DNA from 4 places in the Sphingobium rhizovicinum genome. Region 1 is predicted to be linked to each of the others. Evidence: predicted binding sites of a transcription regulator. Region 1 holds the regulator's gene; each other region holds the start of a gene.

What was found. Region 1 encodes LexA, which represses DNA repair genes until DNA is damaged. Its sites were predicted from a motif close to GTTCCNCNCTTGTTCT; they were not measured.
Region 2: a site for LexA is predicted at 5,075-5,090, ahead of rmuC (DNA recombination protein RmuC). Genes of this name have one in related genera too.
Region 3: a site for LexA is predicted at 2,492-2,507, ahead of ACFOKF_RS24125 (ImuA family protein). Genes of this name have one in related genera too.
Region 4: a site for LexA is predicted at 5,539-5,554, ahead of recA (recombinase RecA). Genes of this name have one in related genera too.

What each region holds. Positions count from the first base shown of each region.
Region 1 covers NZ_JBHRVU010000004.1:1,972,047-1,979,620, forward strand. Annotated here, with positions in the region: gene ACFOKF_RS10800 (hypothetical protein) at 1-629, opposite strand, end outside; gene ACFOKF_RS10805 (Hpt domain-containing protein) at 721-1,023, opposite strand; gene ACFOKF_RS10810 (hypothetical protein) at 1,104-3,782, shown strand; gene lexA (transcriptional repressor LexA) at 3,879-4,565, shown strand; gene ACFOKF_RS10820 (ComEC/Rec2 family competence protein) at 4,562-6,622, opposite strand; gene gltX (glutamate--tRNA ligase) at 6,735-7,574, shown strand, end outside.
Region 2 covers NZ_JBHRVU010000004.1:447,893-455,466, forward strand. Annotated here, with positions in the region: gene ACFOKF_RS03510 (murein hydrolase activator EnvC family protein) at 45-1,280, opposite strand; gene ACFOKF_RS03515 (23S rRNA (pseudouridine(1915)-N(3))-methyltransferase RlmH) at 1,334-1,756, opposite strand; gene rsfS (ribosome silencing factor) at 1,880-2,269, opposite strand; gene ACFOKF_RS03525 (nicotinate-nucleotide adenylyltransferase) at 2,282-2,911, opposite strand; gene ACFOKF_RS03530 (hypothetical protein) at 3,115-3,288, opposite strand; gene rmuC (DNA recombination protein RmuC) at 3,439-4,953, opposite strand; gene ACFOKF_RS03540 (GlxA family transcriptional regulator) at 5,207-6,190, opposite strand; gene ACFOKF_RS03545 (alpha/beta fold hydrolase) at 6,322-7,152, shown strand; gene ACFOKF_RS03550 (SDR family NAD(P)-dependent oxidoreductase) at 7,308-7,574, shown strand, end outside.
Region 3 covers NZ_JBHRVU010000005.1:1,156,187-1,163,760, forward strand. Annotated here, with positions in the region: gene ACFOKF_RS24110 (VOC family protein) at 1-175, opposite strand, end outside; gene ACFOKF_RS24115 (S-(hydroxymethyl)glutathione dehydrogenase/class III alcohol dehydrogenase) at 202-1,314, opposite strand; gene ACFOKF_RS24120 (LysR substrate-binding domain-containing protein) at 1,513-2,403, shown strand; gene ACFOKF_RS24125 (ImuA family protein) at 2,527-3,303, shown strand; gene ACFOKF_RS24130 (DUF6504 family protein) at 3,221-5,044, shown strand; gene ACFOKF_RS24135 (error-prone DNA polymerase) at 5,044-7,574, shown strand, end outside.
Region 4 covers NZ_JBHRVU010000004.1:3,181,167-3,188,740, reverse strand. Annotated here, with positions in the region: gene ACFOKF_RS16760 (lytic transglycosylase domain-containing protein) at 1-322, opposite strand, end outside; gene dapA (4-hydroxy-tetrahydrodipicolinate synthase) at 422-1,300, shown strand; gene smpB (SsrA-binding protein SmpB) at 1,416-1,898, shown strand; gene ACFOKF_RS16745 (DUF2062 domain-containing protein) at 1,903-2,496, shown strand; gene ACFOKF_RS16740 (hybrid sensor histidine kinase/response regulator) at 2,533-4,944, shown strand; gene ACFOKF_RS16735 (response regulator) at 5,148-5,504, shown strand; gene recA (recombinase RecA) at 5,628-6,701, shown strand; gene ACFOKF_RS16725 (transglutaminase-like domain-containing protein) at 7,102-7,574, shown strand, end outside.

The DNA.
Region 1 (7,574 bases):
GATGCGCCGGCGGCCGTTACCGCCTGCGCCACCAGATCCGCCTGCTCCTGGCTTTCGACCAGAGCAACGCGCCCTTCCAGCAGATCGTCCTGCGGCACGGTGACGCGACGCGCGCCCTTCTGCACCGCCGCACGCACCAGCGTCAGCGCCAGATCCCAGTCGCCGATCATGTCCAGCGTGCCGAACAACAGGTCGGGGCCGACCCGCGCCAGCCCGGCCCAGCGCTGCCCGGCGTCGATTCGCTCCAGCGGGCCGCTCGCCCGGCTGTCGTCCGCCACCAGCAGCGCATTGCCTTCGTTCGCGCCGATATTGTCGAAATGCGCCTGCGCCACGACGGCGCCGTCCGCCACCAGCAGAACGTCGCCGTCGCGCGGCGCATCCCGCACCATCGACACCATGTCGCGCACCAGTGCGACCGCAATGCCGTCCGCGCTCAGACGATCGACAGCCTGCGACAGGGCGGGCGTGATGACGCTGACCAAGATCAGGATGCGGTCCGCGCCGGCCTGCACCGCCTGGCGCGCCTGATATTCGACCAGCGTTTGCCCGGCGAAATGCAGGCTTGCCCGCAATCCGGGCGGCGAATCGGTCGATGGCCTGCTGGCGCTGAGAATTGCGGCGAAACTCATGTCGTTACGCTTGTGACCCGATTGTTGTGCGGGCGACCTTTTCGCAAGGCGGACGCATTAGCGCAAGCAGCGCCGGCCCGATGATTGCGAATCAGTCCTGGCGCAGGCTGTCCAGCACGGCGCGCAATTGCCGCACGATGCGCGGATCGCCCGGCGCCGATTGCGCCGCCTCATCCGCCAGTACCATCAGTGCGGTCAGGCCAAAACTCGCCGCCAGCCCTTTGAGCCGCCAGGCGGCCAGTTCCCAATTGGCGTCGCACCGCGCCCGGCTGAGCAGGTCGACATGATGCGTGGCGCTTTCCATGAAGGCGATGCGCAGATCGGCGATCAGCGCCTGATCTTCGCCAACGGCTGCCGCCAGGGCTGCGTGAAGGGCGCCGGAATCATAAGACATGGCGACGGACGCTATCTGGCGTGCGTTAAGTTTTGGTAACAGGGCATTTGCGCGGGCGGAAAAACTGCTAGGATGCGGGCATGACAGGGGGCAACAGCAAAATCGTCGAATTTTGGCGAGACGAACCGGGCGCGACCGTTAACGAGTCGCAGGCGGATGATATTTTACTTTTGAAACAGGCTGTTCTGGAAATCGACGATCTGGATGATCCGGCCGATGGCGCTGGCGAAACGATGGTCCGACGGGTGCGCATCGGCCTGTCGCTGCTGGGCGTGGCGTGGACGGGCTTTGCGCTCTGGGCGATGATCATGTCGGGCGATCTGCTGGCCGGGCCGTCCGCCTGGGCCAGCGCTGTCGCCACGCTGACGGCGCCGCTCATCCTGCTGGCGCTCGCCTATCTGCTGCTGGTGCGCAACAGCCGCACCGAATCGCGCCGCTATCTCGATACGGCCCGCGCGCTGCGCACCGAAGCCGATCTGCTGGAACTGCGCCTTGGCCGCATCAGCGCCCAGCTGGAAAGCGCGCGGCAGACGATGCAGGACAAGGCCGAACTGCTCGACAGCTATGGCGCGGCCGCCAGCAGCAATATGGAAGCGTCCGCCGAACTGATCGCCGCGCGCGCGCATTCCACCACCGAACTGGCCGAAAGCGCCGAGCGCGCCGGCATGGCGCTGGTCGAGCGGATGGAAACGCTGATCGGCTCCATTCCCGAACTGGAGGAACGCGCCGGCCGCATGAGCGCGCGGATCATGGACGATGGCCATGCGCTTGCCGAACGCATCGACATGCTGGAGGCCCGACTGCACGCGCTGACCGAAGTGTCGGACGAGGCGCGCACCCGCACGCTGGCTGCCACCAAAAGCCTGTCGAGCCAGCTCACCCAGTTGCAGGAAAACACCCGCGCCGCGACGCAGGAAGTCACCGGCCTGGCCGACATTGCTTCCAGTCGGATCGATGCGACCGCGCAAAGCGCCCGTCAGGCGATGGATCGCAGCCGCCAGGATATGGAGGCGCATGCCGTCGCGCTGACCACCACGATCGAAGCGGCGCAGGCCGGCGTCGCCAGCACCAGCGATCAGGTGCGCGCGTCGCTGGCGGACGATCTTGACGCCATCGGCGGCGCCCTGCGCGCCCGGATCGACAGCATCCTTCATTCTGCGCGGGACAGCTTCGCCACCACCGATCAGGGATTGTCCCGCCGGGCCGAAGCGCTCGAAACGCTGCTGTCCGGCGCGCAAAAGGGCATTGATGCGACCAGCCAGCAGGCGATCGCCGCCCTGTCGCGCGATATGGAAGTGATCGACAGCGATTTGCGCCGCCGGCTGGAGGCCGCGCTGGAACGGGCGCAGGAAAATCTTGCCATCACCAGCGGCGGGCTTTCGACGCAGGCCGATTCGCTCGACGCGCTGATCGCCCGGTCGCGCCAAAGCCTGGACGCCATTGGCGGCGAAACGGTCGCCAGCCTCAGCGACATGATCGGCGATATTGAAAGCCGCCTGCATCAGCTCGACACGATGGTCGAAGGGCAGCGCAGCCTGATGTCCGGCCTGCACGCGGGTCTGCATGATACGATTGCGTCCACCGAAGGCCGGTTCGCCGCGCTGGAGGACAATGCGCTGGCCCGCAGCGAACGGCTGACCGCCGCGCTGGCCCGCATGACCGAGGAGACGCAGCGCATCGACAATGCGCTCACGGCCGGCGGCCTGACCGCCGAGAAGCTGATCGGCGCCGCCGAAACGCTGATGGTTGCGCTCGATTCCAGCGTGCGCGAACTGGATGAAACCTATCCCGGCGCACTGACCCGGTTCGACAATCGCATGGCGCAAAGCCGCGCCCTTCTGGGCAGCACGACGCCCGAAATGGAGCGGCTGGAGGCGATTTCCGAAGCGCTGGTCGGCCGCGCCGAGGAGGCCGAATCGCTGCTGCGCGGCCAGGGCAGCCGTTTGACTGAATGGCTGGAAAGCACGCAGGGCGGCCTTACCGCCAATCGCGAACTCGTCGATCGCCTGCGCACGGCGCTGGATGCCGCCGATCAGGATGCGCGCCGCATCACCGAAGGCGCAGGGCCGCTGCTGGTCACGGCTCTACTGCGCGTCAAGGACACGGCCGATCAGGCGGCGGAACGCGCGCGACAGGCGCTGGGCCGCGCCATTCCGGAGGCCGCGCAACAGCTGGCCGAGGCGAGCGATGCTGCGCTGGAAGGCGTGATCGGCGAAAAGGTGACGGCGCAGATCGAGCAGGTCGCCCGTGTCGCCGAAGAAGCGGTCAAGGCCGCGCATCAGGCGTCAGAACGACTGACCCGCCAATTGCTGACCATCGCCGACACCAGCGCCAATGTAGAACAGCGCATCGTCGAGGCGCAGCAGGCGTCCGAAGATCGAGACCGCGACCATTTCGCCCGCCGATCCGCCTTGCTGATCGAATCGCTCAACAGCACCGCGATCGACGTGGCGAAGATCCTGTCCAACGATGTGACCGATTCGGCCTGGTCGGCCTATCTGAAGGGCGATCGGGGTGTGTTCACCCGGCGCGCAGTCAAGTTGCTGGATGCCGGAGAATCGCGCGAAATCGCATTGCATTATGACAATGACGCCGACTTCCGCGACCATGTGAACCGCTACATCCACGATTTCGAGGCGATGTTGCGGATCATCCTGTCTGCACGGGACGGCAATGCGCTGGGCGTGGCCATCCTCTCGTCCGACATGGGCAAGCTCTATGTCGCGCTGGCCCAGGCGATCGAACGGTTGCGGCAATAAGGTCGGATGGCGGGCCGCAGATAGGCCCGCAAACGCTTGACTAACCCCGATGTGTTTCCTATGCGTTCCTCATACGTTCCACGGAGGACCGCAGCGATGTTGACGCCCAAGCAGCAGGAATTGCTGAGCTTCATTCAGACCCGACTGGAAGAGGGCGGCGTCTCGCCCTCGTTCGAGGAAATGAAGGATGCGCTCGATCTGCGCTCCAAATCGGGCATCCATCGCCTGATCAACGCGCTGGAGGAACGCGGCTTCATTCGCCGCCTGCCTAACCGCGCCCGCGCGCTCGAAGTGCTCAAGCTGCCCGACGCCATGCATCGCGTGCCTGCGCCGGTCGTTGCGCTTCAGCCGAAGGTCGCGCCGCCGGTTCAGCCGCCCATGCTGCCGACCGCCGCCAATGACGTCATTGAAATCCCCCTGCATGGCCGCATCGCGGCGGGCGTGCCGATCGAGGCGATGGAGGGGCACGCCATGCTCTCCGTGCCCGCAGCTTTGCTGGGCGCCGGCGATCATTATGCGCTGGAAGTGTCAGGCGATTCGATGATGGAAGCCGGCATTCTTGACGGCGACTTCGCTCTCATTCAGCGCACCGAGACCGCGCGCGAAGGCCAGATCGTCGTCGCGCTGATCGACGAGGCGGAAGCGACGCTCAAATATTTCCGCCGTGAAGGCGCGAAGGTCCGGCTCGATCCGGCCAATGCGGCCTATGAACCGCAAATCTATGATCCCCGCCAGGTCCGCATTCAGGGCAAGCTCGCCGGCCTGCTGCGCCGCTATAATTAAGGCGTTCGAAACCGGCGGCGCGCAATCCAGGGATGCGCGTCGCCCGGCCTGAAGACGGTGTGAACTTCGCCCGTTTCGAGCGTGATGGACAGGCCGCCGGTGCGCGACAGCAGCCGGCGGTCGATCTTCATCCAGCGCGGCCGACACCAGCGCGGCAACCCGCGGTCGCTGACTACAATATCGGCCGCTGCGCAATCGCGCGCAAAGTCGCGCCGCGCAATCAGCGCATCGCTGCGCGTGAACAGCAATCGCCAGATCCGCTCCGCTTGGTCTTTCACCCGCACGGCGCACAGATCGGTTGAACAGCGCGCGTCGGGCAGGTCGGCAATCGCCGTCAATTCCCCGTCATAGCCCGCGCTTTCCGACAGGACATCGCGCACATAGTCGCCCGCCCGATCGCGCAATATGGCCATGCCCCTATCGGTGCGCACCGCCACATGTCGCCCGTCACCGGTAATCAGCAGGTCTGGCGGCGATGCAAAAAACGTCATCGCCACGCCCGTCACCACTGGCGCCAGCCCCAGCCATCGCACCCGCGTCCGCCACAACAGGCACCAGAGCAACCCCGCCATCGCGACGCCGAACAGACCCATGCCCATCGTCGGCGCGAGCAGCGTCGCCATCGGACTGGCCGACACGCCATGGGCAAGTCCCAGCAGCAGGTTAAGCGTCTGCTCCGTCAGCCACCAGCAGGGCGCGCCCAGCCCGATCACATCCAGCAGCAACGCCAATGCCTCCAGCGGCATGATGATGAAGGTCGTCAGCGGGATCGCAATCAGATTGGCGAATGCACCCAGCAATCCCGCCTTATGAAAATGGAACAGCGCAATCGGCATCAGCACCAGTTCCACGGCGATGCCGGTCGCCAGCATGACCGCCAGCATCCGGCCCGCCTTGCGAATCGCACTTTCATCGCGCGCCACCGCAAAGGCGCGAAAGCGGGGATGCTCGGCCAGCGCGACCAGCGCCGTCACGGCGGCAAAGCTCATTTGGAAACTCGGCCCGGCGAGCGCTTCGGGCCAGAACAGCAGCACGATCAGCGCGCCGGTCGCCACCAGTCGCAGCGTCACCGCATCCCGCCCCATCGCCAGACCGCCCAGCACCAGCAGCGCGGCGACGCAGGAGCGCACCGTGGGCACCTCCGCCCCGGTCAGCAAGGTATAGCCAATTCCGGCGAGCGCGCCGCCGGTGGCGGCGATCAGCATCAGCGGCCAGTCCAGCGCCGCCCGCGCGCTGAGCGCCATCACCCGCATCAACAGGAAGATGACCGCACCGATCAACGCCGTGACATGCAACCCGCTGATGGACAGCAGATGCGCCAGCCCGCTGCGCCGCATCGCCTCCGCATCGCTTTCTGGGATCGCCCCCTGATCGCCGGTCGCCAGCGCGGCGGCGATCCCCTCGGCCGGGCCATCGACCCGATCCACAATATGCCCGAACAGGCGCGCGCGCAGAGATGGTCCGGCGGACGAAGGGCGCAGCATCTCGACCGGCTTCAGCGCCTTGCCGGTCGCGCCAATCCCCTGAAAATAGGCGCGCGCGGCAAAATCATAGCCGCCCGGCACACTGGGCGGCGCGGGCGGCATCAACCGCACCCGGAACCGGATGCGAGCGCCCTGCCCCAATCCCTTCGGCACATCGGCGTCGGCAATATTCACCCGCACCATTGCCGGCAGCATCGGCGCTTCGACCGGCCGCAGCATCACACGCACCATTTTCTGCGCCGGCACCGGCCGCACGCCGACAACATCCCCGGTCAATCGCACGAACATCGCCCGCGCCAGCGGCGGCTGCCCCATCAGGGTGGCCTTGCCCCACACCAGCATGCAACCAAAACAAAGCAATATTGCGCCAGCGACAATCATATGGCGCAACCGCCCGCCAACGGGCAGCATCGCCCCCATGCAGGCTAGGCCAAGCGCCACGCAGCAAAAGGCCAGCCAGGCCATGGCGTGCGGCAGCACAAACCATCCGGCAATGCCGCCGCCCAGCGCAACCGGCGCCCATAGCCCGACCTGTTCCCGCTCCCGTTCCAGCCAGCTTTCAACTGTTTCCATCCCCGTCTGGAACAACAGCGCCCCCCTTGCTCCAAGGGAGGTTTGTCGTGGCTCAAAAGCCGTGCTAGGGGGCGGCGCATCCATGGGTCAGCAAAGGCGAATGTCAGAGAATATGACGGCAAGTGCAACGGGAATGAACAAGCAGGTGGTGACCCGTTTCGCCCCGTCCCCCACGGGGTTCCTCCACATTGGCGGCGCTCGCACAGCGCTCTTCAACTGGCTCTACGCCCGCCACCATGGCGGCAAGTTCCTGCTCCGCGTCGAGGATACCGATCGCGCCCGCTCCACCGAGGAAGCCGTGGCCGCGATCTTCGACGGCCTGGAATGGCTGGGTCTGGGCGGCGACGAGCCGGCCGTCTTCCAGTTCGAACGCACCCCGCGCCACGCGGAAGTCGCCAACCAGCTTCTGGAGGCTGGTCACGCTTATCGCTGCTATGCGACGCCCGAAGAACTGGCCGAATTGCGGGAACAGCAGCGCGCCGCCAAGCAGCCGATGCGCTATGACGGCCGCTGGCGCGACCGTTCGCCGGCAGAAGCGCCCGAAGGCGCGCCCTTTGTCATCCGCATCAAGGCGCCGCAGACAGGCGAAACCGTGATCGAGGATGCGGTGCAGGGCCGCGTGGTCGTGCAGAATGCGGAACTGGACGACATGATCCTGCTCCGGTCCGACGGCACGCCCACCTATATGCTAGCGGTTGTGGTTGACGATCATGACATGGGCGTCACCCATGTCATCCGCGGCGATGATCATCTCAACAACGCCTTCCGTCAGCTTAGCATCATAAAAGCCATGGGCTGGGAAGAACCCACCTATGCGCATATCCCGCTGATCCACGGATCGGACGGCGCGAAATTGTCCAAGCGGCATGGCGCGCTGGGCGTGGACGCCTATCGCGACGACATGGGGATGCTGCCCGAAGCGGTGCTGAACTATCTGCTGCGTCTGGGCTGG
Region 2 (7,574 bases), 1.5 Mb from region 1:
GCAAGGCACCAAAATTAGCATCAAATGATGCTGCCTTCAATGCCTCACCCCAATCCCACCAGCGGCACGATGTCGACCGGGCGGCCATTGCGGCGCAGCTCCACGGTGATGTTCGGGCGTTCGGGTCCGGTGATGCCGACGGGGTCGCCCTGTCGCACGCTGTCGCCGACCTGGGCGGTGACGCGGTGGAGGCCGGTGATCAGGGTGGTCCAGCCCTGCCCATGGTCGATGATCAATATCTGGCCATAGTCGCGATAGGGACCGGCAAAGGCGACGCGGCCGGCCGTGGGGGCGATCGCCTGAGCACCCGGTTGCGTTACCAGCGTCAGGCCGCGCGAGCGGACGCCGCCGTCATTCACTTCGCCCATGCCGGTGACGAGCTGGCCGATCACGGGCAGGCGATAGGGCGGCGGGCCATCGGCGGCGCTTTCGCGTTCGGGCGCGGGGGCGGCGGCCTGATCGGGGCGGGCAGGGCGCAGCAGCGGGCCGGACAAGGCAGCCAGCCGGTCGCGCAAATCGCCTGCTTCCTCCAGCCGGTCCATCAAATCGACAATGTCGCGCGCCCGCTCGCCCAGCGCCAGCGCGCGTTCGCTCTCCAGCCCCGCATTGGCGCGATAGTCGCGGGCGGCGATGCGCTTTTGCGCTTCGAGGGTGGCCAGCGCGGTCTGGCGATCCTTGCGGTCGGCCTGCGCCTTGCCCAGCGCATCGGCGGCCTGCTGGGCGGTGGCGCGCAGCGCGCGGCTCTTGTCCAGTTCGGCGCGCAGCCCGGCGGTGCGCTGCTGGATGACGGGCAGGATCTGGCCCAGCACCGCGCGCATATGCACCGCATCGGCCACCGATCCGGGCTGGACCAGCGCCAGCGCCAGCGGGCGGCGGGCCATCATCTGGAGCGCGGCGGTCAGGCGGACGACGGGTTCCTGTTTGGCGGCGAGGCGGGCGGCCTGCGCGCGCTGCAACCGGGCGATGATGGCGATGCGGGCCTGCGCGGCCTGAATATCCGCCTCCGCCTGCTGGATGCGGGCGGCGATCGCGGCGGCGCGGCGGCGCGCCTGTTCGGCTTCGTCGCGGGCCAGACCGGCCTGTTGTTCGAGACGGGCGGAGCGGTCGCGCGCTTCGTCCGATTGGCGGCGGGCGTTTTTGAGTGCCTGCTGTTCCTGCGCCAAGGTGGTGCCGGCGGTGCCTGACAGGATGATGGCGTTATCGGCGGCGGCGGGCAGGCGCGTGGCGGCAAGGGCCAGAAGGCCCGCCAGTCCGCCAGCAATGAGGATAGTGCGCTTCACCCGATGCCCTGACCCTTTATCCTGCTCTGCCTAGGCGGAAATCGCGGGGGCTTCTAGCCTTCGCGATGATAAGGATGGTTGGAGAGGATCGAGCAGGCGCGCCAGAGTTGTTCGGCCAGCATCGCGCGCGCCAACATATGCGGCCAGGTCATAGCGCCAAAGGCGATCAGCAGGTCTGCATTCGCCCGCTCCGCGTCATCGAAGCCGTCCGCCGCGCCGATCAGGAAACGGCATTCGCGCATGCCCGCGTCGCGCCAGCCCTCGATCCGGCGGGCGAAATCCATCGATCCGAGCTGCTTGCCCTTTTCGTCCAGCATGACCGTGACGGTGCCGGGACCGACGGGGGGCAGCTTGCCGCCCCGGTCGGGCATTTCGGTGATCTTGTGCGGCATGGTCAGCCGCTTGACATAGCGGTCGACCAGATCGGCTTCGGGCGAGCGCCCGATCTTGCCGCGTGCGATGATGTGGAGGAGCATTTACAAATTCCGTTCGCTTCGAGCGCAGGTTCGAGCTGGTCGAGAACCGAAGTCGAGAAGGGTTCTCGATACGGCTTCTCGGCTCCGCTCGAAGCCTACTCGAACCGAACGGTCAAAGAGAAATCAGGCGTTGCCCGCGACCGGCGCGTCGACGAAGCCCCACATCCGTTCCAGATTGTAGAAGCTGCGCACTTCCGGCTTGAACAGGTGGACGATCACGTCGCCGGCGTCGATCAGCACCCAGTCGGCGACCGGCAGGCCTTCGACGCGGGCGGAGCGGCCCGTTTCCTTCTTGATCCGTTCGGCCAGATGCTGGGCGATCGCCGCGACCTGACGCGACGAACGGCCGTTCGCGATCACCATATGATCGGCGATGCTGCTCTTGCCTTCCAGCGGGATGGAGATGATTTCCTGCGCCTGGTCGTCGTCGAGCGATTGCATGACAAGGGCGTGCAGGGCGGCCACGGATTCTGCGCCGAGCGCGGTATCGTTGGCAGGGGCGAGGTTAGACAATTAAACTCCAATCTAGATGACATACCGGCGCGTGAGCGGATCGCGCACACACGTTGCTTCATATTCGCGATGCCAGAGGGGGTCCGCCTGCCGCAGCAGGGTCGCCGATCTTGGATCAGGGCGAAAGCGCAATAGCACGAGCGCCGGTGGTCTCCAATTCGTCCAGTCTGCACTCTGGCGCGCGGACCGGACGAAGCGCCGCAGCCAGCTCATGGCCGTAGAGCCACGGGCGGCGTCATCATAACCCGGACGGGCGATTACGGCAATGGGCATTTGCCGGGCGATGCCGCGCCAGTCGCGCCACTGGCCAAATTGCGCCAGATTATCGGCCCCCATCAGCCAGATGAAGCGGTGGCGGGGATAGCGCAGGGTGAGCGCGCGGAGCGTGTCGACGGTGTAACGGGTGCGCAAATGCCGTTCGATCGCGGTGGCCCGAATCGGCGCGCGCCGGGCGACCTTGCGGGCGTGGGCGAGACGGGCGGGCAGCGGGGCCATGCCCTTTGCGGGTTTGAGCGGATTGCCGGGGGAGACGAGCCACCAGATTTCGTCGAGGTCGAGCGCGTCTCTGGCGAAGAGCGAAATGGCGCGATGGCCGCCATGGGCCGGATTGAAGGAGCCGCCGAGCAGGCCGATCTTTTTCATGAAGCCGCCATGCCAGCGTCGGGGCAAAGCAGCAATGGTGGGCGGCAGGGGAGGTGACGGCGACAGGAGATTGCGGGCTTAACTTCGCATATTTCCCGCCGAATCGGACATTTCGAAACAAAAGTTGGAAATTATATTATGCGCGGCGCGATCGGGAGGGCTGTCCTTCGCTTATAGGGCGGACGATCGGAATAGGACAGGTTTCAGCAGCCCATCCCGACCTTGCGCCGTCGTTGATAGGGGATTTTGTTCAGCTTTGCGATGAGGTCCGCGAAGGGATCATCGCGCATGGCACGGTCCTGTTCGATCGGGGGGCGATCCGGCACGGGCACGGTGCGCCGACGCAGCGGACGGCGCCCCAGCAGGGTCTTCCACATGATGCTCTCCTGTTTGCGGCCATCGGAATTTTCAGCCGCTTATGGAGAGATACGCGGGGGAGGCGGGCTTGTTCCTGGCTTATTTACAATGTGGTGGATTGCGCAGGCCCACCCTCTAACCCCCCTCCCGCCTGCGGGACGAGGGACGTTTTATTCTGCGGCGGGCAGGGCCTTTGCCTCGTCGGACTGGGCGTCGCGGGCCAATACTTCGAGCGGCTCCACCGCCTCAATCTCCTTGCCGCCGGTTTCGATGTTGAGATCGCGGAAACGCCGGGCGGAGGGCAGGACGCTGCGGTCGAAGCTGCCGACGAACTTGTTGTAATTGTCGACCGCGCTGGTGAGGCCGGACCCCAGCCGCTTGAGATGGCTGGCGGCCACCGCAAGGCGTTCATAAAGCTCCTTGCCCAGTTGCCCGACCTGTCGCGCCTGATCCTGCAAGCCGGCCTGCCGCCAGTGGCTGGCCAGCGTGCGGGCGAGGGGGAGGAAGGTGGCCGGGCCGCAGATGATGACGCGATTCTTGGCGGCGCGTTCCCACAGGTCCATGTCCGCCTCCAGCGCGGCGGTGACGAAATTGTCGCCGGGCACATACATGATGACGAAGTCGGGCACCTTGTCGAACTGTTCCCAATAGGCTTTGCGGCCCAGCGCGTCGGCATGGGTGCGCATGGCGCGGGCATGATCGAGCATATGGGCGTCGCGCAGCGCGGGATCGACCTGATCGACGGCGTTCAGATAGGCGACGAGCGAGCATTTGACGTCGACCACCATCTGCTGATCGCCGGGCAGATTGATGATGAAATCCGGTCGCATCCGGCCATCTTCTACAGTGACGGACACTTCCTCCTGAAAGTCCACGAAGGGGGAAAGGCCGGCGGTTTCGATGAGATTCTTGAACTGCTGTTCGCCCCAGCGGCCGCGCGTTTTGGGCGCGGCGCGCAGCGCGTTGACCAGCTTGGCGGTTTCCTCGCGCACCTGCCCCTGTCCCAGATGCACCTGCTGCACCGCTTCGCGCAGTTCGGCATAGCTGCCGACGCGATCCTTTTCGACGCGGGCGAGGCCTTCCTCATAGCGTTTCAGCGTGGTTTCGACCGGATTGAGCAGGGATTTGAGCTGCGCCTCGCTCTTTTCACTGGCCTGCGCGAAACGCTGGTCGGCGCGGGTCAGGAACTGGCTCTGCGCCGATTCGAGTAATTTGCCGCCGATCTCGCTGAACTGGGCGGAGAGTTGCTCCTTGGCGTCCTTGAGCGCGACGATCTGCGCTTCGAAGGCGCGGGTGCGGGCCTCAATATCGGATTTGAGGGCGGCGAGTTCCCGCAGGGCGGCTTCGCGTTCGGCCTGAATGGCGTCGATGCGCTGGGCGGCGGCGGCCTGGAGCGCCTCAAGCTTTTCGCTGGCGGCATGCTGCGCCGATTCCAGCCGCTGGTCGGATGCGTGCAGCGCCGATTCGACGCGGGCGATCTGGACATTGGCCTGCGTCACCCGTTCCTGCTCCACCGCCAGTTCGGCGATGGCGGCGTTGCGCTGGGTCGTGGCGGTGTCGAGCTTCGTCGTCAGATCGGCCTTTTCGGCGGCAAGCGGGGCTAGCGCCTTGCCTTTGAGCAGCCAGCCGACGGCAAGGCCGATCAGCAGCGCGATGACGATCAGAATGGCGGCCAGGCTGTCCATGGGATTTGCTTTAACCTCATTAGGCTCCGTTCGCCCTGAGAGAAGTCCAAGGGCCGTCTTTCTCTGGAGAAAGAACAGGGCTTCGACAGGCTCAGCCCGAACGGGGAGGGGTAGGGTTGTCGGAACGAAACGGGAACCTAGCGGGCGCTGACGGCGGCTGCAAGACTCTTGCACCGTTCGTTTCGAGCGAAGTCGAGAAACGGGGCGCGCGCGTTTCTCGACTTCGCTCGAAACGAACGGATATTGCGGGTTGTTACGCTGCCTGCGCGGAGGGCGCGGCGAAGCGGGTGCGATAGTCGCCGGGCGAAAGGCCGACGAGGCGATGGAACAGCTTGCGGAAGGCGGCGGCGTCTTCATAGCCGACGCTCCAGGCGATCTGGTCGACGGTGCGTTTGGTGAATTCCAGATGCTCGCGGGCGCGGGCGACGCGCAGATGCTGGACATATTCGATCGCGGTCATGCCCGTCGCCGCCTTGAACCGGCGCTGGAAAGTGCGTTCCTCCAGTGCGGCCTGCGCCGCCATTTCGCCCAGGCTGGTCGCCTTGGCTTCGCGGGCGGCGAGCCAGTGCTGCACCTTCAATATCGGTTCGTCGCCATGGGTGAGGCGCGGCAGGAAGCGGGCGAAATGCTTCTGTTCGCGCCCGGCCGTGTCGATCAGCAGGAATTTGGCGGTGTCGAGCATGACCGTGGGGCCAAGCAGCCGGTCGACCAGCCGCATGCCAAGGTCGGTCCAGGCCATCAGGCCGCCGGCGGTGATGATGTCGCCATCGTCGATGACGATGCGGTCGCAATCGAGCCTCACCTTTGGGAAGCGGGTGCGGAACTGATCGGCGAACCACCAGTGGGTGGTGGCCGGTCGGCCGTCGAGCAGGCCGGTCGCGGCGAGCAGAAAAGCGCCGCCGCAGTTGGAGGCGAGCGTCGCGCCCTGCGCATGGCGATCGAGCAGCCAGCGGGCGTAGGGCGCGGCTTCCTGTGCGTCGGGCACGCCAGTCAGGCGGCCGGGGACCAGCCATATGCCGGGCGTGCCGGGCAGCCCCTCATGCGTGTCGTGGATGCGGGCGAAGTCGCCATCCTCCTGCATGCGCCAATGGCTGACGCGGACCACCGGGCCGCCATGCTGGACCGAAAACTGCCCGGCAATGTCTATGAGGTCGGTCATGCCATGGACCATCGCCTGCTGGCAGTTGCGATAGAGCAGGATGCCCACTTCTGCGCGCGGAAGGCGGGTGTCGGTCATGCCAAGGCCCTTTGTCGGAATCGGCCCGCTTAATGTCGGAACCGCCAATCCCGATCCTCCGTCATCTCCCCTAATTCTGCAAGCACAGGGCGTGAGAGACGCTCTTCCAGACACGGAAAGGGACTTTCATCATGAGCAATTTTGTCACCACGACGGACGGCACCCGCATCTTCTACAAGGATTGGGGGCCGCGCGATGGCCAGCCGATCGTCTTTTCCCATGGCTGGCCGCTGTCGGCCGACGCCTGGGACGCGCAGATGCTGTTCTTCGCCAATCAGGGTTTTCGCACCATCGCCCATGATCGTCGCAGCCATGGCCGGTCGGATCAGGTGTGGGACAATAACAATATGGACCAATATGCCGACGATCTGGCCGACCTGATCGAGGCGCTGGACCTGAAGGATGTGGTGCTGGTCGGCCATTCGACCGGCGGCGGGGAAGTGACCCGCTATGTCGGCCGCCATGGCACGGGCCGGGTCGCCAGGCTGGCGCTGATCGGTGCGGTGCCGCCGCTGATGCTGAAGACCGAAGCCAATCCGGGCGGCCTGCCGATCGAGGTGTTCGACGGCATTCGCAAGGGCACGTTCGACAATCGCAGCCAGTTCTTCAAGGATCTGACCATCCCCTTCTATGGCTATAACCGGGACGGCGCGGTGATTTCGGAAGGCATTCGCGAAGAATTCTGGCGGCAGGGGATGATGGGCGGCCTGAAGGGCCAGCTCGACTCGATCCGCGCCTTTTCCGAGAGCGATTTCCATGCGGACCTCGCCAAGGTCGATGTGCCCACGCTCGTCCTGCATAGCGATGACGACCAGATCGTGCCGATCGGCGCGGCGGCCCTCTCCACCATCAAGATCGTTACGGATGCGACGCTGATCGTGTATGAAGGCGCCGACCATGGGCTGACGCAGACGCATCAGGATCGGTTCAATGCCGACCTGCTGGATTTCATCAACGGCTGAAAACCAACAATTTATCCCCGTTCGGTTCGAGTAGCCCCTTCGACTGCCTGCAAGGCAGGCGCTCAGGACAGGCTTCGAGCTTGTCGAGAAGGCGTGTCGAGAACAGTTCTCGACAAGCTCGAACCGAACGGAGGTGGATTAACGGGAGAACCCCCATGAACAACGACACCATTCTCATCACCGGCGCGTCGGACGGTATCGGCGCGGTCTATGCCGATCGTTTTGCAAAGCGCGGCGCCAATCTGATCCTGGTCGCCCGGCGGGCCGACAAGCTGGAGGCGCTGGCCGCCAGCCTGCGCGAAACCGGCGTCGGCGTCGAAGTAATCGCCGCCGATCTATCAAAGGCCGATGACCTCGCCCGGATCGAAGCGCGGCTGCGCGATGATGACGCCATCACCGGCCTCATCAACAATGCCGGGATC
Region 3 (7,574 bases), on a different contig from region 1:
GAACCAGCAGAGCCGGTTTGTCTTTCCCGTAGAGGATGACGTTATCTCCGAAAGGGCCCAGATTCTTGACCCCCAGCGGCGCCAGTGCCGCATCGTAAAAGGCCGACGACCCTGCAAGGTCGCTCGCGCCGACACAGGCGTGCGAAAACACCCCGTCACCCGAAATGACAGCCATTTTATTCCTCCCTCTCTCGAACGAACTTAGAAGACGACGACCGAGCGGATGCTCTTGCCCGCGTGCATCAGGTCGAAAGCCGTGTTGATCTCCTCCAGACCCATGACATGGGTAATCATCGGGTCGATCTCGATCTTGCCGGTCATATACATGTCAACGATCTTGGGCACGTCGGTCCGGCCCTTGGCGCCGCCAAAGGCCGTGCCGCGCCAGTTGCGGCCGGTGACGAGCTGGAAGGGTCGCGTTTCGATCGTCTTGCCGGCTTCAGCCACGCCGATGATGATCGAGGTGCCCCAGCCGCGATGGCAGGCTTCGAGCGCCGTGCGCATCACTTCGGTATTGCCCGTGGCATCGAACGTGTAGTCGGCACCGCCGTCGGTCATCTCCACGATCTTCGCTACCGTCTCTTCGCGCGACAGGCCCTTCGAATTGAGGAAGTCGGTCATGCCGAACTTGCGGCCCCATTCCTCGCGATCGGGGTTGATGTCGACGCCGATGATCTTGTTCGCCCCGGCAAGGCGCGCGCCCTGGATCACATTGAGGCCGATGCCACCCAGGCCGAAGATGACGACATTGTCACCCACCTGCACCTTGGCGGTGTTGATGACCGCGCCGACGCCGGTGGTGACGCCGCAGCCGATATAGCAGCTCGATTGGAACGGCGCGTCCTCGCGGATCTTGGCCACCGCGATGTCGGGCAGGACGGTGAAGTTGGAGAAGGTGGAGCAGCCCATATAATGATAGATGGGCTGACCTTTGAAGCTGAAGCGGGTGGTGCCGTCGGGCATCAGCCCCTTGCCCTGGGTGGCGCGGATAGCGGTGCACAGGTTCGTCTTGCCCGACAGGCAGCTTTTGCACTGCCGGCATTCGGGGGTGTAGAGCGGAATGACATGGTCGCCCGGTTTTACCGAAGTCACGCCGGGCCCGACTTCGCGCACGATGCCCGCGCCTTCATGGCCGAGGACCGAGGGGAAAATGCCCTCGCTGTCGAACCCGTCGAGCGTATAGGCGTCGGTATGGCAGATGCCGGTCGCCATGATTTCCACCAGCACTTCGCCCGCCTTGGGCCCTTCCAGGTCCAGCTCGACGATCTCAAGCGGCTTCTTCGCTTCGAAGGCGACGGCGGCGCGGGTCTTCATTTCTCATTCCTCGTCATTGGCAGCGTTCGAGAACAGCCAGCGTGGCTCATCACAGCCGGAAAAATCTTGCAGAGCCACGCATAGATTATCCAAGCCACATCGTAGCCACGCCCACTCCTCATTTTCACTCTAGCGCCGTTCCGCAGGAGCGATAATATAGTATTTTGGCAAAGGTTTATTTCTTTATAGGGATAATGAATGTCGGCTTGGGATGGTATCGACGAATTCATCAGCGTCGCCACGCTGGGTTCCTTCACGCGTGGGGCACAGGCGCTAGGCATGTCGACCACGCATGTCAGCCGCTCGATCATGGCGCTGGAGCAGCGAGTTGAAGCTCAGCTATTTCATAGAACGACCCGCACGGTCAGGTTAACCGACACCGGACGAGCATTTTTCGAACGGTGCGAGCGGATCGCTCAAGACAGGGATGAGGCAATCGCCCTTATTGGCGACCGCAGCGCGCCTCAAGGAGAGCTGCGCGTGACCTGTTCAACGGCGATGGGTGAGCGGTTCGTGGCCCCGATCATACGCCGCTTCGCCGCGCAGCATCCCAAGCTTACGGTATCTATCGAACTGTCCAATCGGATCATCGACCTCTTCGGCGAAGGGTTCGATTTGGCTATAAGGACGGGCTCGATCACAGACCCCCGCCTGATAGCAACCCGCGTGGCGTCACGTAGCCTTTATACGTGCGCAGCCCCAAGCTATCTTGCATCTGCAGGGCGTCCGAACCGGGTTGAGGCCTTGGAAAACCATGAATGTATCGCAGGCACCGCCGCAGCTTGGCATTTCAAGATAGGCGGACAGGAAGTCGTCCATCGACCTAAAGGGCGTTTTATGTGCAACAGCGGACATGCTGTCATGGAGGCTTGCGTCTCGGGATTGGGCATTTGCCAGCTCCCCGACTTTTATGTTCTGCCCTATCTCAAACATGGCATGGTAGATTTGCTGCTGGAGGACGCCCAGCCGGACGATGAGCCGATTTGGGCAGTCTATCCACAGCGCCGTCATCTGTTGCCAAAGGTGCAGCAGGTGGTGGATTGTCTGGCTCATGAACTAGGGCCGGCGATGAACAGTCGCATACGGTGATGACTGGAGGGGGACACGCTTCCCGCCTCTTCACCTAAACCTCAGATGAGCTGCGATTCATCCGCCTTGACGAATCTTCAGAGTCAAAGGAACATATAGGGAACATATTGAGTCGTTGTTCCCATGTCCGTATATCTCTCTTCCCTCGACCAGAACCAGGTCGACCAGCTTGCCGCGCTTCGCGCAAGCCTGGCGCATGCCCGCGCCGCGCGCGGGCCCGCCCTGCCGTTCGGATTGCCCGAGCTGGACGAACGTTTGGCCGACCAGGGTCTCAATGGCGCGGGACTACATGAAATCGCTGCTGCTTCGGCCAGCTTCACCGATGATGCCTGCGCCACCCTGTTTGCCGCCGGGATCGCGGCGCGCTTTTGCGCGGAGCCGGGGTTCACCATTCTCTGGGCGGTGACGCGCTTCGACCTTTATGCGCCGGGCCTCGAGCAGATCGGCCTTAGCCCTGACAAGATCCTCTATGCCCAGGGCCGCAAGGACGCCGAGGTCCTGGCGCTTGCCGAAGATGGCCTGCGCGATGGATCGCTCGCCTGCGTTGTCGCGGAAGTGAAGGCCGCCGATCAGACGGCGACCCGACGGCTTCAGCTGGCGGCTTCCGACGGCAAGACGCCGATGCTGCTCTACCGCCGCCACCGAAGTCGCGAGCGTTGCCCCTTGAGCGGTCTCTCCTCGGCGATGACGCGCTGGCGCATCGGTGCGGCCCCTTCGAGCCCCGTTCCCCATGTCGGCCTTGGGCGGCCGCGCTGGTCGGTCGAACTTGTCCGCCAGCGGAACGGCAATCCCTTCTCCATCGAACTGGAGGCGTGCGATGACACGGGTCGCCTCGCTCTACCTGCCGCAGCTCCCGATAGAGCGATTGCGACGGGCAGAGCGGCCCGCCAGGCTGCCTGAGCCGGCTCCTGCCCCGATCGCACCGCGCTTCGCCTCGCCGATCGACGATAATCCTGGCGCCTGTTCCGTCCCCAAGGCGGGTGGCTGGCGCCCCGGCGCCCGCTGGGCGCGCGATGGCGCGCTCGGCAGCGGGCCAACCCAGGCCGATATCGATGCCATGCCAGCGCATCAGCGCCCGACCATGCGCGAGATGGGACGGCGCAGCGAATCCGCCGAGCATCCCTTCAAGGCGTTGCCCGCCGATGACGGTGGCGGCCGCACTGCATCTGTCCCCGTCCCCGCGCTCACATGGGCCAAGCTCTGGGGCCAGCCGACGATCCTCATCGCGCGCACGGGGCAGCGAGACGTCGTGACCGCGGCCTGCCCGCTTGCGCTGAAACTTGGCCTTCGCCCCGGCATGGCCGCCGCCCATGCCCGGGCGCTGGTGACCGACCTGGAAGTGCGCGACGCGCAGCCAGATGCGGATCAGGCCTGGCTGGACCGGTTGGCGCTGCACGCTATCGCGCATTGGACGCCGACTGCAAGTGTCGCGTGCGCGGACGGCCTTTGGCTCGATCTTACCGGCACCACGCATTTGTTCGGCGGCGAGGCGCGCTTCTGCCGCCGGTTGCTGCGGTTCCTTGAGCGGCTGGGCTTCACGGCCAGCGTCGCGATCGCAGGCACGCCGGGCGCCGCCCATGCGCTCGCGCGCTACGGGAACGAGGCCATCACCCTCCTTCCGAACGGCGCCGAAACCCAGGCCATTGCCGATCTACCGCTCTCCGCGCTCCGGCTCGATCCGGGCGTGCTCGAGACCGCAGCCCGGTTCGGCCTGGAGCGCATCGCTGACCTCTATCCCATGCCACGCGGACCGCTCGCCCGCCGTCTTGGCCTCCCGACCGTTCGCAGGCTCGACCAGGCCCGCGGGATGATCGCTGAACCCATCGTGCCGGTCATCCCCTTCGAGACACCCCATGTAGAACGGCGTCTGCTTGAACCGATCGGCACAGCTGAGGCGATCAACCAGGTGATCGGCGATCTGGTCGACGATCTCGTCACCCTGCTGATCGAGCAGGGCCTTGGCCTGCGCACCGCGCAGCTCGCCTGCCAGATCGTCGATGGAACCGAGCAGCGTATTGCCATCGGCACAGCGAAGGCCACGCGCGATGCGAAGCATCTCAAACGCATGCTGGCCATGCGGGTCGAGCGGATCGATCCGGGCCTTGGCATCGAGACGATGACGCTGAGCGCACCGCGCGTCGAGCAATTGAGAGCGCAGACGCTGGAGGCCGGCCTCATCACGGGCGATCGCGCACCCGATATAGCGCTGCTGGTCGATCAACTCGCCGGCCGGATCGATCCCGACACGCCTTTTCGCTTGTCCTCGCATGAGAGCGACGTGCCCGAGCGCGCGGTGCGGCGGGTCGGACCACTGGCAACGCCCAAAGGCTGGCCCGGCTGGAAGCGGCCTGTGCGGATGCTGAGGCGACCCGAACTTCTGTCCAATGTCGTGGCGCTGCTGCCCGACCATCCGCCTCGGCGCTTCGTCTGGCGGGGATCGAGCTATCGAGTGGTCGTCGGCGACGGCCCGGAACGCATCCATGGCGAATGGTGGCGTTCCCCCCAGGAGATGTGGGCTGTCAGGGACTATTTCCGGGTCGAGGCAGAGGGCGGCGAACGCTTCTGGCTGTTCCGCCGGGGCGATGGCGTCGATGAGCAGACCGGGAACCTCAGCTGGTTCATGCATGGGGTGTTTGGGTGATGACCCGCTATGTCGAACTCCAAATCACAAGTCATTTCTCGTTCCTGCGCGGCGCATCCTCGCCTGAGCAGCTTTTCTCAGCCGCCGCACTGCTTGGACACAAGGCTCTGGGTCTTGCCGATTGGGGCAGCGTCGCGGGCGTTGTGCGCGGGTGGGATGCGCAGAAAGCAACCGGCGTCCGGATGATCGCCGGCGCGCGGGTCGATTTGACCGACGGCAAGGCCCTCCTCCTCTATCCGACCGATCGCCCCGCCTGGTCTCGGCTGACCCGTCTGCTCTCGGTCGGCAAGGCGCGCGGTGGCAAGGGCTGCTGCCTGCTCGACTGGGCCGATGTCGTTGCCCATGCCGAAGGCCAGATCGCGATCCTGGTGCCGGACCAGCCCGACGATACAACCATGGCCAATCTCCGGGATCTCAAGGCCGTATTCGGTGCCCGCGCGCATCTGGCGCTTGCGCTGCGCCGACGGCCCGACGACGTCGCCCGGCTTCACCGGCTCGATGTCATGGCGCGAGCGACCGCCGTGCGGAGCGTCGCAACCGGCGACATTCTTTATCACTCGCCCCATGTTCGACCGCTCCAGGATGTGATGACCGCGATCCGGGAGAAGACGACGATCGATGGCCTGGGGTTCAGGCGCGAGCGCTATATGGACCGGAACCTCAAGTCGCCGGCAGAGATGGAACGGCGCTTTTCCGCCTTTCCCGACGCGATCCAGGCAAGCGCCGACATCGCCGACCAATGTCGCTTTGATCTCGGCGAAATCCAGTATCAATACCCGTATGAACAGGTGATGGAGGGGCGCACGGCGCAAGAGGCGCTGGCTGCTCTGACCCAAAATGCTGCCAACCGGATGTTTCCCGATGGCCTGCCTTCCGCCTATCGTAAGCAGATCGATCATGAGCTGCGATTGATCGACCAGCTCGGTTACGCCCCCTATTTTCTGACGGTCAATTCGATCGTCGCCGAGAGCCGCCGGCGCGGCATTCTCTGCCAGGGCCGCGGCTCGGCAGCAAACAGCTGCGTCTGCTATATGCTCGGCATCACCTCGATCGACCCGATCAAGCATGAACTGCTATTCGAGCGATTCGTGTCTGGCGAACGCAAGGAGCCGCCCGATATCGACGTCGATTTCGAGCATGAGCGGCGCGAGGAGATCATCCAGTGGATCTATGAGACCTATGGGCGCAGCCGCTCGGCGCTGACAGCCGTCGTCACCCGCTACCGCACCCGCGGGGCGGTCGCAGAGGTGGGCAAGGCGCTGGGTCTCCCGCGCGATCTCACGAAGATGCTGACCGGTCTGGTCTGGGGATGGTCGATGGACGGCATCACCGACGAACAGATTGCGAGCGCCAATTTGAACGCCGACGATCATCGCCTGAAGCTGACGCTCGAACTTTCGCGGCAGCTCATCGGCACCCCGCGACACCTATCGCAACATCCCTGCGGTTTCGTGCTGACCCAGGACCGGCTTGACGACCTCGTTCCGATCGAGCCGGCGCGGATGGAGGATCGCCAAATCATTGAATGGGACAAGGATGACATCGATGCGGTGAAGTTCATGAAAGTCGATGTGCTGGGCCTTGGCATGTTGGGCTGCATGAACCGGGCGTTCAATCTGCTGGAAGAGCATAAGGGCCTGCGTGTCGGCATGGCGGACCTTCAGCACGATGACCCCGCTGTCTATGCCATGATCCAGCGTGCCGACACGCTGGGCGTCTTCCAGATCGAAAGCCGTGCGCAGATGTCGATGCTGCCGCGGATCAAGCCGAAGGAATTCTATGATCTCGTGATCGAAGTCGCGATTGTCCGTCCCGGCCCTATTCAGGGCGACATGGTCCATCCCTATCTGCGCCGCCGCGAGGGCAAGGAGACGCCCGAATATCCCAAGCCAGAACTTGAAGCGGTACTCAAGAAGACACTGGGCGTCCCGCTCTTTCAGGAGCAGGCCATGAAGGTCGCGATCGTGGGGGCAGGCTTTACGCCGGCCGAGGCCGATCAGCTGCGCCGCGCCATGGCGACGTTCAAGCTGACGGGCGGGGTCAGCCATTTTTACGATAAGCTGGTGAACGGCATGATCGCGCGGGGCTACCCAAAGGATTTTGCCGAGCGCACGTTCAAGCAGATTGAGGGGTTCGGCAGTTACGGCTTTCCCGAGAGCCACGCGGCGAGCTTCGCCAAGATCGCCTATGCCTCCTGCTGGATGAAGCATCATCATCCCGATGTCTTCTGCGCCGCGCTCCTGAACGCCCAGCCCATGGGCTTCTATGCGCCCGCCCAGATCGTGCGCGACGCCCGAAACCATGGCGTCGAGATCCGCCCGGTCTCAATCAACCACAGCCATTGGGACTGCTCGCTCGAACCGGCGCGCGGGCGATACAAAGCGGTGCGCCTCGGCTTCCGGCAGGTACGCGGCTTCGCCAATCTCCATGGCGCCGCGATCGTCGGCGCGCGCGGACCAGCCCCTTTCGAGAGTGTCGAGGAGGTCTGGCGCCGCGCGGGCGTGCCGCGCGCCGCGATCGAACGACTCGC
Region 4 (7,574 bases), 1.2 Mb from region 1:
CGGGATTGGCGATCATGAAACTGGCATAGGTGGAAAAGCCCAGCCCATCGCTCGATTGCAGCGCCCGCCACTGGCTGATCGTGCCCGCGATGCTGCCATCCTGCGCCACGCCGATCCGGCTCTGCGCCTGTTGCCAGGGGCTGGGGTGCGTGTCGGCGGAAGGCAGCGGCTGCACCACCGGGCCCTGGGCGGGGTATTCGGGCGGGATGCGCTGCACCATTTCGGTTTGCGCGCCCGCGCCGGCGGTCATGAGCAACAAGGCAATAATCGGCATGCGGATCAGGTAACTTTCGACATGAGAAGAGGCGCGCATGCTGGACATTATCCCCATTGCATCCTTATCAGGCCCTGAATGACGCGCTATAGCGCGCCGCTGATTTGATCATGCCCCGGCCGCCCGGAGATTTGAAGGAGTTTAATCATGTTTTCGGGCTCGATTCCGGCTCTGATCACCCCGTTTCGCGACGACCGGATCGATGAGGCGGCATTTCGCGCCTTTGTCGACTGGCAGATTGCCGAAGGATCGAGCGCGCTCGTCCCCTGCGGCACCACCGGCGAAAGCGCCACCATGACGGTGGAGGAGCATAACCGCGTCATCGCCATCTGCGTCGATCAGGCCGCCGGGCGCGTCCCCGTGATCGCCGGTTGCGGGTCCAACGACACGCGAATCGCGCTGGAACATATGTATGCCGCGCAGGCCGCCGGGGCGGATGCCGCTTTGGTGGTCGCGCCTTATTACAACAAGCCCAATCAGGATGGCGTCTACCAGCATTTCGCCTATCTCGCCGAACGCTGCGACCTGCCGATCGTGCTCTACAACGTCCCCGGCCGCACCATCACCGACATCGGCGTGCCGGTCATGTATCGTCTGGCCGAAGAATATCAGTCGATCGTCGGGATCAAGGACGCCACCGGGAATCTGGGGCGTGTCACCGCCCAGCGTCTGGCCTGCGGGCCGGACTTCTGCCAGCTTTCGGGCAATGACGAAACGGCGCTGGGCTTCAACGCGATGGGCGGCAGCGGGTGCATCAGCGTCACCGCCAATGTCGCGCCGCGCCTCTGCGCCGATTTTCAGGCGGCGATGGCCGCGCATGACTGGGATGGCGCCTTGGCGCTTCAGGATCGTCTCTATCCCCTGCATGACGCGCTGTTCAGCGATTCTTCACCGGGGCCTGTCAAATATGCGCTCACCCGCGTGCGGCCCGACATGCCCGGCGACGTCCGCCTGCCAATCACCTGGCCGTCGGAATCGAGCCGCGCCGCTGTCGACCGCGCGCTGGAGATTGCGGGATTGGTTTAAGGCGCAGCCGACACCATATCCCGTTCCTTCCGGGCGTTCGCACGGAATAGAGCTGGGGCGCAGCGCGTATATTCGGCGCATGCGCCCGACACGAACGGAAGTATAAGTTAGAATCATGGCCCGCCCCCGTCCCGCCACCTTCGACAAGAAGAAGATCGTCGCCGAAAACCGGCGGGCGCGCTTCGATTATTTCATCGAGGACGTGTTCGAAGCCGGCATCGCCCTGCAGGGGACCGAGGTGAAAGCCCTTCGAGGAGGCGAGGGCAATATCGCCGAAAGCTATGCCGAGGTGAAGGGCAATCAGGTGTGGCTGGTGAACAGCAACATCCCCGAATATAGCCATGGCAACCGCGAAAATCACACGCCCAAGCGCCCCCGCAAGCTGTTGCTGCATGAGCGCGAGATCCAGAAGATGCACGGCGCGGTCGAGCGCAAGGGCATGACGCTGGTGCCGCTGATGATCTATTTCAACAGCCAGGGCCGGGCCAAGGTCGAACTGGCGCTGGCCAAGGGCAAGCAGAATCACGACAAGCGCGACAGCATCAAGGAGCGCGACTGGAAGCGGGATCAGCAGCGCATCATGCGGGACAAGGGTTGATCTGATGAGCAATCGCCTTACTCGCTGGTGGCACGCGAATGCCCCGACCCGCGAATCGCTGGAACAGAGCAAGGTGCTCGCCCCCGTCGCCCATCGTGTGCTGGAACCCTCGCTCTGGCGCTTCACCCGCCGGTCGGTGCCGCGCGGCGTGGCGCTGGGCCTGTTCGTCGGCATCTTCCTGCTGATCCCGGGGGTGCAGATCGCCGGGGCGGCGCTCTTCGCTTTGCCGTTCCGCGCCAATATCCCGGTCGCCGCGGCCATGACCTTCCTGTCCAATCCCGCCACCACGCCGCTGATCCTGATGGCGTCGGTATGGCTGGGCAACTGGATATTGGGCCGCAGCGCCGACGCCACCGGCTTCATGGCGCTGGTCGACGGCAACGCCACGATCGGCCAGTGGTGCAGCTGGCTTTTCTCCGAAGCGGCCCCCGCCATGCTGCTCGGCCTCTTCCTCATCTCGCTCGCCAGCGCGGTGATCGGCTATTTCATCGCCGACTGGTTTTGGCGCCATCGCATGGGCCGCAAATGGCAGGCGCGCAAATTGAGGATTGGCAAGGTCGGCAAAAGCAGCGCATTGGAGGAAGCCGCCCGCGTCTGACGCGCGGCGTTCCGGTTGCGCATCAGGGGTATGGTTTTGAAAAGAGGTGAAGAGGCCTGGCTGATCCAGCCGCGCTCGCGTGTTGCGTTGCCGCTGCTGATCCTTGCCGCCCTCGTCTCCGCCGGGCTGGTCCTCTATGCGGCGGGCAGCTGGGCGCTGGCCGCCGGCTTCGGCGCGACCATCCTGACCGCCGCTGCGCTGCTGAGCTGGTATCAACATCTCTATCCGCCCCAGCTGTCCGACCGGGAATCGACCCCGGACTGGACCGTCGCCCGCGCCGCAGCCGACGCCTCCAGCATGGCGATCGCCGTCACCGATCGCGCCGGCCGGCTGGTCTGCGCCAGCGACCTGTTTGGCGAATGGTTCCCCGGCTATCCCACGCCGCCGGCCGTCACCGCCGACACCGCATTGGCCGACAGCCTCGCCACCGCCGCCCGCGCCGCCTGGCGCGATGGGGAGGCGCGGCATGAAGGCATGGTGCAGGGCGCATTGCGCCTTGATGTCGACGTCGCCCGCACCGGCCGGACGGAGGATTATCTCCTCTGGCGCTTCACCCCCGTTCGTCAGCCCAGCGCGCTAGACGATGTGCATCGCTTCCTGACCGGGGAGGCCGGTCGTCAGCTTGGCGAAGCGGGCATCATGGCGGCGATGATCGGCGGGGAAGGGCGCATTCGCGCCGCCAATGGCGCCTTCCTGCTGCGCGCCGCCGGCCGCATCGACGCCAATATCACCGGCCGCGATTTCGCGGCCCATATGCGCGTGGATGACAAGGGCCGGCTGTTCCTGGCGCGCGAGGAGCAGGGCGGCCTGCCGCTGCGCCTGCTGCAAGTGCCCTTGAAGCGCGCCGCCCAGCCCAACGGGTCGCAGGCGTCGGCGCAGGACGGCCCGATGCTGCTGCTGCTCATTGATGAGCCGGCCGGCGGCGGCGGCACCTCCGCGCTTTCCTATATCGAAACCCTGCTCTCGCTGCTGCCCTTCGGCCTTGCCATGGCCGATCGCGATGGCCGCATCCTCTTCGTCAACAACGCCTTCGCTCGCGTCGCCGGCCTCAAGAGCGGAGAAAAGCCCAGCTATCCCGGCGATCTTGTCGTGCGCGAAGATCAGGCGGCGGTGGCCGATGCGGTGCGCCGTTTCGCCGTCGGCCCGCAAATGTCCGGCGACATCGCCGTGCGGATGCGCGACACGCCTGACGATCCGATCGCGCTCAGCCTGGCGGGCGTGCGCGGCCTTGGCGAAGCGGCCGTGCTCCTCTCCCTCAAGGACAATAGCGAGGAGAGCAAGCTCAAGCGGCAGGTCGCGCAGGCGACCAAGATGCAGGCGATCGGCCAGCTTGCCGGCGGCGTCGCGCATGACTTCAACAATATCCTGACCGCCATCATCGGCCATTGCGACCTGATGCTGATGCGCCATACGCCCGGCGACAGCGACTATGACGATATTCAGCAGGTCAAATCGAACAGCAACCGCGCAGCCGGCCTCACCCGTCAGCTGCTCGCCTTCTCGCGGCAACAGACTTTGCGCCCGCAAATCCTTCAGCTGCCCGACATCGTCGCCGACGTGTCGACCCTGCTGAAACGCCTGCTGGGCGAAAATGTGAAGCTCGACGTCACCCATGGCCGCAATCTGGGCGCGGTGCGCGCCGACCCCGGCCAGATGGAGCAGGTGATCGTCAACCTGGCGGTCAATGCGCGCGACGCCATGCCCGAAGGCGGCACCGTCAATATCCAGACCTATGCCGTGCCCGCCGCCCGCGTCCGCGAAATGCGCCAGCAAATCCTGCCCGCCGGCGATTATAGCGCGCTGCGCGTGTCCGATACCGGCCTTGGCATCCCGCCCGATATCCTCGCCAAAATCTTCGAACCCTTTTTCACCACCAAGGAACTGGGCAAGGGAACGGGGCTGGGCCTCTCCACTGTCTATGGCATCGTCAAACAGTCGGGCGGCTATATTTTCGCCGAATCCGAACTGGGGCGCGGCGCCAGTTTCGTCATCTATCTGCCCGTCTATGCCGGGGCGGACGTCGAACAGCCGGTGGAGATGAAGCCCGCCGCGCCGCGCACCGAAACCTGGGGCACCGGCACGGTGCTGCTGGTGGAGGATGAGGATATGGTCCGCGCCGTCGCCGAACGCGCGCTCACGCGACAGGGCTATAAGGTGCTGACCGCCAATGACGGCGAACAGGGGCTGGAAGTGCTGGGCGGCGGCGAACAGATCGACCTGCTGATTTCCGACGTGGTGATGCCGAACATGGACGGTCCCGCCATGGTGGCGCAGGCGCGCCGCACCCATCCGCATCTGCCCGTCCTCTTCATGTCCGGCTATGCCGAGGAGCAACTGCGCAAGTCGATCGACATCGCCAATGTCGCCTTCCTGCCCAAGCCCTTCTCCGTCAACCAACTGGCCGAAGCCGCCCGCGACGCCCTCCTGACCCGCCCGGCGGCGGAATAATACCCTCTTCACTCCCCTCCCGCTTGCGGGAGGGGCAGCGAGACTTGCGAGCGTAGCGAAGTTAGTCGCAGCGGGGTGGGCAGGCGCGCGATGCTGAAAGCAAATTCGCTCGCCCATTCCTTGTTCTCGATCAATCCATGCCCTCTGTGCAATCGCCTCCCGATGCGATAGCGAAGCACACATTCATAAATAAGGTTCTCCGCATGTCCGAAGCCAAATCCATTTTGATCGTTGAGGATGAGGCGATGATCGGCATGATGCTCGAAGATTATCTCGACGCGCTCGGCTATCGGCTGCACGCCATCGCCGCCACGGTCGATGAAGCCTGCGACCATGCGCGCGCCGGCGGGTTCGACGCGGCGCTGGTCGACTGCAATTTGCAGGGCGAAAAAAGCTGGCCCGTGGCGGACATATTGGCGCAGGCCGACATTCCCTTCGTCTTCGCCACCGGCGGCATGGCCGACGATCTGCCGTCCGACCATGCCGGGCGGCCGACGCTGGCCAAGCCCTTCACCATCGGCGCGGTCGAACGCGCGCTGGGCAAGGTGCTGGGCGGCTGAACCGCGCGCGATAGGGGGCGGATAGGAAATTTCCGTTCCCCTCTTGTTCTATAGGAACAAACGGGATACATCATTGGTCAGACGCACGGAATGCTTGCGTTCCGCTTGACAGAGGACTGGCCGATGACTGCACTGCTCTCACTCATCGATTCCAAGAAGACGGGAAACATGGACAGACAGAAAGCATTGGACGCGGCGCTCGCACAGATCGACCGCGCCTTCGGCAAGGGCAGCGCGATGAAGCTGGGCAGCCGGGAGAAGATCGAGATTGAATCGATCTCGACCGGCTCGCTCGGCCTCGACATCGCGCTTGGCATCGGCGGCCTGCCCAAGGGGCGGATCATCGAAATCTATGGCCCGGAAAGCTCGGGCAAGACCACGCTGACCCTGCATGCCATCGCCGAAGCGCAAAAGGCCGGCGGCACCGCGGCCTTTGTGGACGCTGAACATGCGCTCGACCCCATCTATGCCAAGAAGCTGGGCGTCGATATCGATGAACTGATCGTGTCGCAGCCTGATACTGGCGAACAGGCGCTGGAAATCGTCGATACGCTGGTTCGCTCCAACGCCATCGACATTCTCGTGATCGACTCGGTCGCCGCCCTGGTGCCGCGCGCCGAAATCGAAGGCGAAATGGGTGACAGCCATGTCGGCCTTCAGGCTCGCCTCATGTCGCAGGCGCTGCGCAAGCTGACCGGCTCGATCGCGCGGTCCAAGTGCATGGTGATCTTCATCAATCAGGTGCGCATGAAGATCGGCGTGATGTACGGCAACCCGGAAACCACGACCGGCGGCAACGCACTCAAATTCTACGCTTCGGTCCGTCTCGACATTCGCCGCACCGGCCAGATCAAGGATCGCGACGATATTGTTGGCAATGCGACCCGCGTGAAGGTGGTCAAGAATAAGGTGGCGCCGCCCTTCAAGCAGGTCGAATTCGACATCATGTATGGCGAAGGCATCTCCAAGATCGGCGAAATGCTCGATCTGGGCGTGAAGGCTGGGCTGGTCGAAAAGTCGGGGGCATGGTTCTCCTATGATTCGGTCCGCATCGGTCAGGGCCGCGAAAACGCCAAAACCTATCTCAAGGAACATCCCGAACTCGCGGACAAGCTGGAAAAGGCGATCCGCGGCAAGACCGAACAGGTTGCCGAAGGGATGATGACCGGACCCGATGCGGAGGATGATGGCGAATAAGCAGGGGATCGGTGTCCGGCCGGATCAGCCGGACACTACCCTTGCAGGCTCGCCCGCCTTGCGCATCACGCACTGAAAAGGCCCGCCGCGCTCCCTGCGCGACGGGCCTTTTACCGTCGGGACGAAAAGGGGGCGACTTTCCGATAGGATCCGCCCAGCGCACGAAAATGTCCGATTCGGCGGGAAATATGCGAAGTTAAGCCGAATATAGTGGGCCGGAACCGCCCAACCCCCGTTCGTTTCGAGCGTGTCGAGAAACGGAAAGCGCCATGTTCTCCGCCGCACCCTTTCGTTTAACCCGGATAATATGCAATCCGCTTGCTAACCCCTTGCAGCCTCCCGATGCTCATTCCCGCAGGTCGAATCGGCCCGCCCCCTCTGACATTCGGACCCCACCGCCATGCGCGTCGCGATCGAAGCGATCCTCGACTATGATTTTGCCGAGCAGACCGACGTCCTGCTCGCGGTGGAGGCGGCCGCGCTTCCCGATCAGCGGGTGGTGGAACAATCCCATATCATCGACAATGCGGGGCCACTCACCAACAAGGTCGGCGGCAGCGGCGTCGGGCGCCGCACTTGGACCCGCACCGGCATCGGACGCATGGTCAGCACTTATCGCGCCACGATCGACGTCGAACGCCCGGCCATCGACATCACCACCCTTGCCCGCAGCCCGCTGCCCAGCCTGCCCGAAGATGTGCTGCCCTTCATCTGGCCCAGCCGCTATTGTGAGGCGGATCGGTTCGTCAGCTTCGTCTGCGGCCATTTCCCCGATCTGGACGGAGGCGCGCTGGTCCATGCGCTGGTCGAATGGGTCCACGCCAATCTCGTCTATGTGCCGGGCAGCTCCAACGTCACCACCACCGCCGCCGA